DNA from 4 places in the Streptomyces sp. NPDC059787 genome. Region 2 is predicted to be linked to each of the others. Evidence: riboswitches for the same ligand, from Rfam matches in the RefSeq annotation. Region 2 holds a riboswitch; each other region holds the start of a gene.
The links. A riboswitch is a leader RNA that binds a small molecule or an ion and turns the genes downstream of it on or off. The one in region 2 is predicted to bind cyclic di-AMP.
Positions count from the first base shown of each region.

Region 1 (2,189 bases), on a different contig from region 2:
ACAGCCGCCGTACGGGTACCCGTACGGCGCGTACGACCCGAACACCCGCCGATCCTGACGGACCCGCACCACCCCGGAAACACCTGACCGGCAGCCCTGACGTCGGGGGGTCGTCGCCGGGACTGCCGGGGTTCAGGGCGTGGAGGCCCGCTCGCTCAGACGGTGAGGCCCTTGCTCTGCAGCCAGGCCAGCGGGTCGATGCCCGAGGCGGAGCCGTCGGGGTGGACCTCCATGTGGAGGTGGGCGCCGGTGACGTTGCCGGTGGCGCCGACGCGGCCGATCACATCGCCGGTGTTGACCTTCTGGCCGACGCTGACGCTGATGGAGGACTGGTGGGCGTACCAGATCTCGGTGCCGTCGTCGAGGGTGAGCACGGTCTTGTAGCCGTAGGAGCCGTCATAACCGGCGGAGGTGATCGTGCCGGTGTGGACGGCCTTGAGCAGGGTGCCCGTGGGGGCGGCGAAGTCGAGGCCGGTGTGGTGGCCGGAGGACCAGTAGGCGCCGGCCTGACCGAAGGTCGAGGAGATGGTGTAGGAGGAGGTCGGCAGCGCGTACTGCTTGGCCAGCTCGGCGAGGCGCTCGGCCTCGGCCTTCTTCCTGGCCTCCTCCTCCGCCTTCTTCTTGGCGGCCTCGGCCTTGGCCTTGGCCTCCTTCTCCGCCTTGGCGGCGGCCTCGGCGGCCTGCTTCTCGGCGGCGGCGACGGCCTCGGCGGCGGCCTTGGTCTCGGCCTGGCTCTGCTGCTGCTCGACCTGGGCCATGATCCGGGTGCGCAGCGCCTCACCGGCGCCGGAGGTGCCCTGCTCGGTGTCGGCGGCGGTCATGCCGAGGGTGCTGAGGGGGGTGGCCGATCCCTCGGGGGTTTCCTCGTCGGAGATGAGGGAACCCACGTTGGGGAGGTCGGGCATGGAGATCGAGACCGGCGGCTTGCCGGTCTGGGCGCTGGCCATGCCGCCGGCGCCGACGGCGGCGATGACGCCGACGCCCAGGACGGTGGAGCTGCGGGCGAGTCCTCCGCCGCGCTGCTTGGAGACGCGATGCCGGCCGCGTACGGGACGAAGGGACTCCGCGGTGGGGTTCCACTCCTCGAAGGGGCCCTCGTCGGTGTGGCCGGCGCCATAGGCGAAGGTGTCGCTCGGCTTGAACGGGGCCTCGGGGGCAGGCGGGTTGGACGCCACGTGGGCGCGCTCCTTCCTTCCGTCTTCGCCTACCGGGTTAGCTGACGGGTTCGGAGCGGGAAGGTCTCCTACGCGCGTATACGAGCCGTGTTGCCACGGCGGTATCCACGCGATTCACCCCATGGTGGTGGTTCCCCGGTTCCCTCGCGGGATTCGGCGCGTGCGCACGGAGCCGCCTTCTGTGACGGCTGGGACGACCGCGCTGCGTTATCGAACGTTAATAGACGCGAGGGCCGTATTCCAAGCCGTTCCTCTTGATCGTTAACGATTCCCGGGGGGACTTAAGTGTCACGAGCGGCCAAAAAAGGGCGAGTTGACCGCACCTCAGGCCGTCTCGGGGGGCGGGTGGTTTCTGACCGTGCGTCAGTTGTTATGCGCTGCGGGGTGGATCGCTCACATTGAGTGAGAACGGGGAGCGGGCGGCGACGGGCGGGAAACGGAAAACACCGAGGGCCGGAATCCTTTGGATTCCGGCCCTCGGCCTTCAGTAGCGGGGACAGGATTTGAACCTGCGACCTCTGGGTTATGAGCCCAGCGAGCTACCGAGCTGCTCCACCCCGCGTCGGTAGGACCAGTGTACGCCATCAGCGGGACATGGCGCACACCCATGACCGGCGGCCCGGTCTCAGCGGCCGAGCAGATGGCCGTTGGGTGCCTTGGCACGGTCCTCGTGCTCCGGCAGGACGACGACGGTGGCGCCCCCGTCCGCCAGCACGCCGCTGCCGTCGGCGTCCGCCACGAACGTGTCCGGCTCGCGCCAGGCCGTGACCACCCTCCGCACCCCCGCGTCCAGGACCAGCCGGGCACAGGGCGCAGGGCGGGACGCGCGGCGGGCGCAGGGCTCCAGGCTGGAGTACACGGTGGCGGTGACGAGCCGGGGGTCCGTGGGGTCGATCCTGGCGAGCGCGGCCTCCTCCGCGTGCACCACCGGGTCGGTGCCCTCCCGGGAGTGGCCGCGCGCCAGCTCCGTACCGTCGGCGGCCACCACGACCGCGCCCACGCTGAACGCCGTCT
Region 1 is NZ_JBHWHX010000080.1:3,593-5,781, reverse strand. It holds gene ACFV5H_RS36630 (PrsW family intramembrane metalloprotease) at 1-58, shown strand, start outside; gene ACFV5H_RS36625 (M23 family metallopeptidase) at 156-1,175, opposite strand; cyclic di-AMP (ydaO/yuaA leader) riboswitch at 1,187-1,344, opposite strand; tRNA gene ACFV5H_RS36620 (tRNA-Met) at 1,664-1,737, opposite strand; gene ACFV5H_RS36615 (dihydrofolate reductase family protein) at 1,801-2,189, opposite strand, start outside.
Region 1: linked by a shared signal. The riboswitch ahead of ACFV5H_RS36625 (M23 family metallopeptidase) and the one ahead of ACFV5H_RS00855 (transglycosylase SLT domain-containing protein) in region 2 are both predicted to bind cyclic di-AMP.

Region 2 (2,189 bases):
TATCTGATGCCGCACCCGACCCTGCCCGCGGTGCGGGTCGAGCGGCGGGCCGAGCTGTGGGACCGGCCGATCAGCAAGGTGCTGCTGCGCCACCCGGACCTGTCCGACGACGCGTTGGCGGCGGCGGCCCGGTCGGTGATCGGGTCACTGGCCACGGTCACCATGTCGGGGCCGGGCACCGTGGAGCTCCAGCCCTGCGGGGTGACCAAGGCGACCGGGCTGGCGCTGGCCGCCGAGCACCTGGGGCTGAGCCCGGCGCGGACGATCGCCTTCGGCGACATGCCGAACGACGTCCCCATGTTCGACTGGGCGGCCCACGGCGTCGCCATGGCCAACGCGCATCCCGAACTGAAGGCGGTGGCGGACGAGGTCACCACGTCGAACGAGGACGACGGCGTGGCCGTCGTCCTCGAGCGACTGTTCGGCGGGGCGATGACGCTCGCCCGTCAGCGGGTGGCTCAGTACGCGCCGAAGACGTTGTCGATGGAGCCGTAGCGGTCGGCCGCGTAGTTGCAGGCCGCCGTGATGTTCGCGATCGGGTCGTACGGGTCGAAGGCGGTGCCGGGCACGTGGTAGGCCGCGAAGGTCGGGTCGATGATCTGCAGCAGACCCTTCGACGGGGTGCCGGCGGCGGCGTTGGAGTCCCAGTTGTTGATGGCGTACGGGTTGCCGGAGGACTCGCGCATGATGTTGCGGTGGATGGCGTCGTAGCTGCCCGGGATGCCCTGCTGCGCCATGATGTCCAGCGACTCGCGGATCCAGCCGTCGAGGTTGTCCGGGTACGCCGTCACGGAGGCGGCGGTCGTCGGCGTCGTCGGCTCGGTGGTGGCCGCGGAGGCGCTGGTCGCGCCGAACAGCGGCAGGGCGACCATGGCGACGCCGGTGCCGGCGACGGCGAGGGAACGGGCGAGGCGGCGGTTGCCGAAGCGGCTGAGCTGACCGAAAGCAGGCATGTCTGGGTTCCTCTCCTACGCCTGCGAGGTGAGCTGTCGGGTTCGGGCGGGAGAGTGCCCGGCCGTGCCCCTGCGGGCATGGCTTCACCCCTAGCCGTCCCGGTGCGATGTCCGGTGCGGCGGCTTACCTGGGTCCCCCACTCCTGCCGTCTTGAGTTCGTCGTCGGGTGTGATGCGGGCGGCGGCAGGATTAGGCGTCCACCCGGCAGGCCCGGAACGTATGCGAGAGCACATGTCGGAAACAAGCGCGGGCATCACAGAAGGTGCCGTTTGATCTTGTGATGGGGGTTTTGGGGTGCTTGATCCTTTGCTACTGCCAAGGGTCAACTCGGCGTCGGGGGAAGGGGGAAGGGGGATGGCGGCGGTCGGTGGGGGTGCCGGATCGCGCGTGACCCACTTCACTGGGGATCACCTGTGAGCGCATTTTTCGCCAAGGGGAATTAGCTCTGTATTTACGGCAAATCGGACGTCGGGGCGGGCAGGATGGTCCGCGTGGCGAGGCGGGGCCCGGGAGGCGGGTCGAGGAGTGGATTGCTACGTCCGGGAAAGCCGAAGAATGTCCGTTGTTATCAGCCGATCAAAAGCACTCCGCTCCTGATCCCGTACCGCCCTGCCCGTAACGCCGGGCGCTGGCGGTGATCGGAACATGACCGGATACGCTGACTTGAGTGGTGGCAGCGACCTATCGACATTCCGTGTAACCGCCAGTGGGACACCAGCAGACAGGAGACCCCTCGTGACCGTCGTCGGGCCGTTCGGGCTGAGCGTGCGGGACCAGGCTCTGGAAGCCGATGTCCAGGCCGGAATGACGGCTGTCGAGGAAGGGCTGCTCGAAGCCACCAAGAGTGAGGTCCCCTTCATCACGGGAGCCGCCCAGCACCTGGTGCGGGCCGGCGGCAAGCGGTTCCGTCCGCTGCTCGTGATGCTCGCCGCCCAGTTCGGCGACCCCTACGCGCCCGGTGTCGTGCCCTCGGCCGTGGTCGTGGAGCTCACCCATCTGGCCACGCTGTACCACGACGACGTGATGGACGAGGCCGAGGTGCGGCGCGGCGTCGACAGCGCGAACGCCCGCTGGGGCAACTCCGTCGCGGTCCTCACCGGCGACTTCCTCTTCGCGCGGGCCTCGCACATCCTGGCCGACCTCGGTCCTGAGGCCGTGCGGGTGCAGGCCGAGGCGTTCGAGCGGCTGGTCACCGGGCAGATCCTGGAGACCGCGGGACCGCAGGACGGCCGCGA
Region 2 is NZ_JBHWHX010000001.1:176,317-178,505, forward strand. It holds gene ACFV5H_RS00850 (HAD family hydrolase) at 1-495, shown strand, start outside; gene ACFV5H_RS00855 (transglycosylase SLT domain-containing protein) at 459-953, opposite strand; cyclic di-AMP (ydaO/yuaA leader) riboswitch at 959-1,126, opposite strand; gene ACFV5H_RS00860 (polyprenyl synthetase family protein) at 1,690-2,189, shown strand, end outside.

Region 3 (2,189 bases), on a different contig from region 2:
CCGCAGCGCGGAGCAGGTCCGGGCGGACATCGAGCGGGACAAGGTCCTCGACGCGCAGGCGGCGGTGGAGTACGGCCTGGCGGACCGGATCGTGCCCGGCCGCAGGAACCTGTTCCCCGCCTCCGGCGCGAGGTGAGCCGCGGATGCTGCCACCGGAGCTGCCGCCGCTGCCCGCGCTGACCCGCGCGGAGGCCGAGTTGATCGACCGTTACCTCGAGGCCGTCGACCTGCTCGGCCGGGTCAACCCGGCCCTGGGCGGTGACACCTACCGCGGACTGCGCGCGGCTCAGGCGCTGGTCGGCAAGGCCGTCGCGCTGCGCGACGCGCTGACCCTGATGCACCGGCGCGGCGAGAGCGAACTGCACTCCGACACACTGGCCCGGGCCCTGCGCGTGCTGGACGGCGAACGGCGCACGGCCAGGGTCACGCTGCCGCCGGCCCCCGGCAGTTGACCCCCGTCGGCCCCGGACGGCGGCCCCGGTCGGCGGTGCGTCCCGGCCGGGGGTTGAAACGGACCAAACGGCGTACCCCCGTCCGGCGTAGACGAACCTGCTGTTTTCGGGCGCACGGAGTTGCGCAACGCGCGTACCGCACGGACGGAACGGTGCTTTCCACCCCTGGTCCGCGGCTCCCCCGGGCCCTCGGCGGGGGCCCGAACACGGAGGCGTCCACCCGAACGGGTGATTGGTGAGTAACAACACAAACCCCACGTTCCGTTGGGATTTCGATCGCGCCATGAGCCAAGATCCCTGACTGACGACAAGACCCCGCCGCCGCGGCGGGGCGATCCGGGCGGACGCCGAGTCCTGCCGCCGCCCGGATGACCGGTCGACAGGAGTGGATCGGCAGGAGTGGAGGACCCAGGCACGACGGGCCGCCGGGACGTCAGTTCCGAGCAGTCCTTGGGGTGAAGCCGCACATGTGCGGCCGGGCCACTTCGCCAGCCCGAATCCGACAGGTCATCCTTCACAGGCGGCTGACGAAGGGTTGCGCATGACTGCGCTCAATCGTGTCCCGTCTCTCATGGCCCGGGCCGGCACGGCCTCGGCCCTCACCCTGGCCGCCGTGGGCGGCTCCATCATGGTCCCCGGCGCCGCCTCGGAGGCGGCCGCCGCGGGCCTGGCCACCAAGGCGCTGAACATCGCCGCCTCCAAGAAGGGCTCGCCCTACAAATGGGGCGCCACGGGACCGTACAGGTTCGACTGCTCGGGTCTGACGCTGTACTCGTTCAAGAAGGCGGGCAAGAAGCTGCCGCGCACCGCCGCCCAGCAGTACAACAAGACGCGCCACATCTCCGCCGGGAACCGCAGGGCGGGAGACCTGGTGTTCTTCCATTCGGGTGGCTACGTCTACCACGTCGGCATCTACGCGGGTAAGGGCAAGATCTGGCACGCCCCGAAGACCGGGGACGTGGTGCGCCTGCAGAAGATCTGGACCCGCAGCGTCTCGTACGGCCGGGTGAGGTGACCGCGGCGGGCGGCGGTGCCCCGGGGCACCGCCGCCCGGTCACTGCTCCTGCTGTCCCGCCGCCGTGACCGCCTCGGCGGCCTGGACGGTCCACGGGAGTTCGACCGACACGGTCTTGCCGCCCTCGCGCGTGGGGCGGATTCTGAGCCTGCCGCCGCACTCCGCGGTCAGCCAGCGGATGATGACCAGCCCGCGGCCGTTGTCCTGCTGGACCGCCGCGGGCAGCCGCTTGGGGAACCGCGGGTGGCTGTCCGTGACACCGATGTGCACCCGTTCGTCACGGACCAGGACGACGTCCACGGTGAACGTGGGCGACTGCCCGAACGTGTGCTGCACCGCGTTGGTGGCGAGTTCGGAGACGATCAGCCGGATGGTGTCGCACAGTTCCGCGTCCGCCGGCATGCCCCATTCCTCCAGCGTGCCCACCACATGGGCACGGGCGGCCGACACCGAGGCGGGATCGCTCGGCAGAGTGACGGATGCTTCCAGATGGTCTGCCATGGCGACGTCGTCCCTTTCCCACGGGGCCGCAGTCCGACACGGAGCGGATGGTTCGAGTACGGTCCCGCACTGGTGCTTCGCCGCCAGACTGCCATCCCCGCACGGCGCAGGACGGCGATCCACCAAGATGTGCATATATCTGTCGCTCAAAACGGTGAACTCTGCGACGGGAGACCGTATCCGGGCGACCCGGAAGGAGTAAGGAGAAGTCCATGCAGCAC
Region 3 is NZ_JBHWHX010000035.1:76,878-79,066, reverse strand. It holds gene ACFV5H_RS27855 (ATP-dependent Clp protease proteolytic subunit) at 1-136, shown strand, start outside; gene ACFV5H_RS27850 (hypothetical protein) at 144-452, shown strand; cyclic di-AMP (ydaO/yuaA leader) riboswitch at 788-990, shown strand; gene ACFV5H_RS27845 (C40 family peptidase) at 994-1,467, shown strand; gene ACFV5H_RS27840 (ATP-binding protein) at 1,507-1,968, opposite strand; gene ACFV5H_RS27835 (helix-turn-helix domain-containing protein) at 2,181-2,189, shown strand, end outside.
Region 3: linked by a shared signal. The riboswitch ahead of ACFV5H_RS27845 (C40 family peptidase) and the one ahead of ACFV5H_RS00855 (transglycosylase SLT domain-containing protein) in region 2 are both predicted to bind cyclic di-AMP.

Region 4 (2,189 bases), on a different contig from region 2:
AACGAGACCAGGTCGGGGGCGAGTTCGACCGCCTTCGGAAGCTGGTCCGCCACGATCTGGTCCAGGAGCTTTCCGCGTACGGCGAGATTGGTGTACGCGAAGTCGCCCTCGGGCCGGAGGTCCGCGAGAAGCACGGCGAACCGGTCGGCCCAGCCGACGAGCGCCCCGTCGGGGCCGGGGTCGCCGACGCCCTCGGTGAAGCTGTCCCCCACCGCCACGTACGACCCGATCACTGCTCTGCTGTCACTCTTCGAATCGTCTGCCACAACCGCTCATGATTCACCTTCGAATGTGACCTACGCGACCGTAAGGAAGGGTTGACGGGCGGTGAGATAAGACACTCTCAAAATGTTGGCCAATTCCGGAATACGCCGAAGGCCGGCCCCGGGGATCGGGGTCCGGCCTTCGGCGCGCGTGTCAGGAAGGTCGCCGCGGGGATCAGCCGATGGAGACGCCCTTGGAGCGGAGGTAGGAGACCGGGTCCACGTCCGAGCCGTAGTCCGGGGTGGTGCGGATCTCGAAGTGCAGGTGCGGGCCGGTCACGTTGCCGGTCGCACCGGAGAGGCCGACCTGCTGGCCGGCGGTGACGGTCTGGCCGGCCGAGACGGACAGCGAGGACAGGTGGGCGTACTGGGCGTAGTAGCCGTCTTCGAGCTTGATGACGACCTGGTTGCCGTACGCGCCGCCCCAGCCGGCGGAGACGACGGTGCCCGCGCCGACGGCCTTCAGGGAGGTGCCGGTCGGGACGCTGAAGTCGACGCCGGTGTGGTAGCCGCTGGACCACATGCTGCCGGCCACCTTGTAGGCGGTGCCGAGACCGCCGGCGCCGGGCACCGGGGAGCTGTAACCGGAGGCGCTCGCGGCCTGGTCGGTGCTCGCGGTCTGGGCGGAGGCGTCCGAGGAGGGCTGCTCGGCGGGCTGCTCCGCCGGCTTCTCGGCCTCCTGCTCCGAGGCCTGCGGGGTCGCCGGGGCCTCCGTGGCGGACGACTTCTCCGGTGCGCTCGTGGCGGCCCCGCCGTCGACGGAGAGCTTCAGGCCGGGGTGGATGAGCGACGGGTCGTCGCCGATGGCCTCGCGGTTGTCCGTGTAGAGCTGCTTCCAGCCACCGTCGACGTGCTCCGTCTCGGCGATCTTCGCGAGGTAGTCGCCGGCCTTCACGGTGTACGTGCGGGCCTCGTCGCCCTTTTCGGCGACGGTCTTCTGGCCGGCGGCGGAAAGGGACTGGACGGCCTTTTCGGGGGCGGTCTGCGGCGTGGCGGCGTGCGCGCCGGTGGCGCCGAGAAGCGGCAGGGCGAGTGCGGCGCCACCGGTTCCGGCGACGGCGATGGAGCGGGTGAAACGCTGGGCCTTGGTACGGCGGTGCTTACCCTTCGCGGGCATGTCGAATTCCTCTCCGGCGCCTGCGAGGTGAGCTGTCGGGTTCGGGCTGGAGATGCCCGGCCGCGTTGTCACGCGACTTAACCCCAAGCCGTTCCGGGAACCGGAACAGGCAGTGGTACCTGTGGGTCCCCCGCTCCTGCCGTGCACGGGTCAGTGTGTGTACGGGCTCCGGGCGGCGGCAGGATTGGGCGTCCGTCCGGATCGGTGGCGAACGTAAGCGACCCGGACGCGAGGGGACAAGCGCGAGGTTCACCGCGAACGCGTTTTTCCGTGATCCAAAGGAGGAATTGACGTCACCGAGCGTCAGCCGGGATTCCCTTTCCCCCGCGAATTCCCTTGTCGTTCCACGGAATTACGTGAACATGGCGACAACACATCGTCACGGATATGACGCTGCTCACGCACCCCTTTCCCATCTCCCTTTCTTTCGGGGCACGTTATGGCGAATCCACCTAATCGGACAGAACGCCCTAATCGCCCGATCACAGGCGCCGCAGCCGCACCACCGCGGCGTCCAGATCTCCCCGCAGACCGGTGCGCAGCCCGTGGTGCAGCAAGAGGGCGCCTCGGTACGTTTCACCGGTTTCGCGGCATTCGTACGACGCCTCCGGGTCGAGGCCGCGCAGCCGGAGGGCCGGGACGGGCTCTCCGTAGTGCTGCGCCTGGAGGCAGGCGAGGACGACGGTCTCGTCGCCGAGGACGTACTGCACCGCGCTCAGTCCGCCCTCCGGGGGCCGCAGCCGGTACAGGTCGCCGCGCTGGACGACGGGCCGGATCTCCTTGTAGAGCGCGACCCACTCCCGCGCCTC
Region 4 is NZ_JBHWHX010000015.1:135,573-137,761, reverse strand. It holds gene ACFV5H_RS17145 (SGNH/GDSL hydrolase family protein) at 1-233, opposite strand, end outside; gene ACFV5H_RS17140 (peptidoglycan DD-metalloendopeptidase family protein) at 439-1,380, opposite strand; cyclic di-AMP (ydaO/yuaA leader) riboswitch at 1,385-1,546, opposite strand; gene ACFV5H_RS17135 (alpha-galactosidase) at 1,863-2,189, opposite strand, start outside.
Region 4: linked by a shared signal. The riboswitch ahead of ACFV5H_RS17140 (peptidoglycan DD-metalloendopeptidase family protein) and the one ahead of ACFV5H_RS00855 (transglycosylase SLT domain-containing protein) in region 2 are both predicted to bind cyclic di-AMP.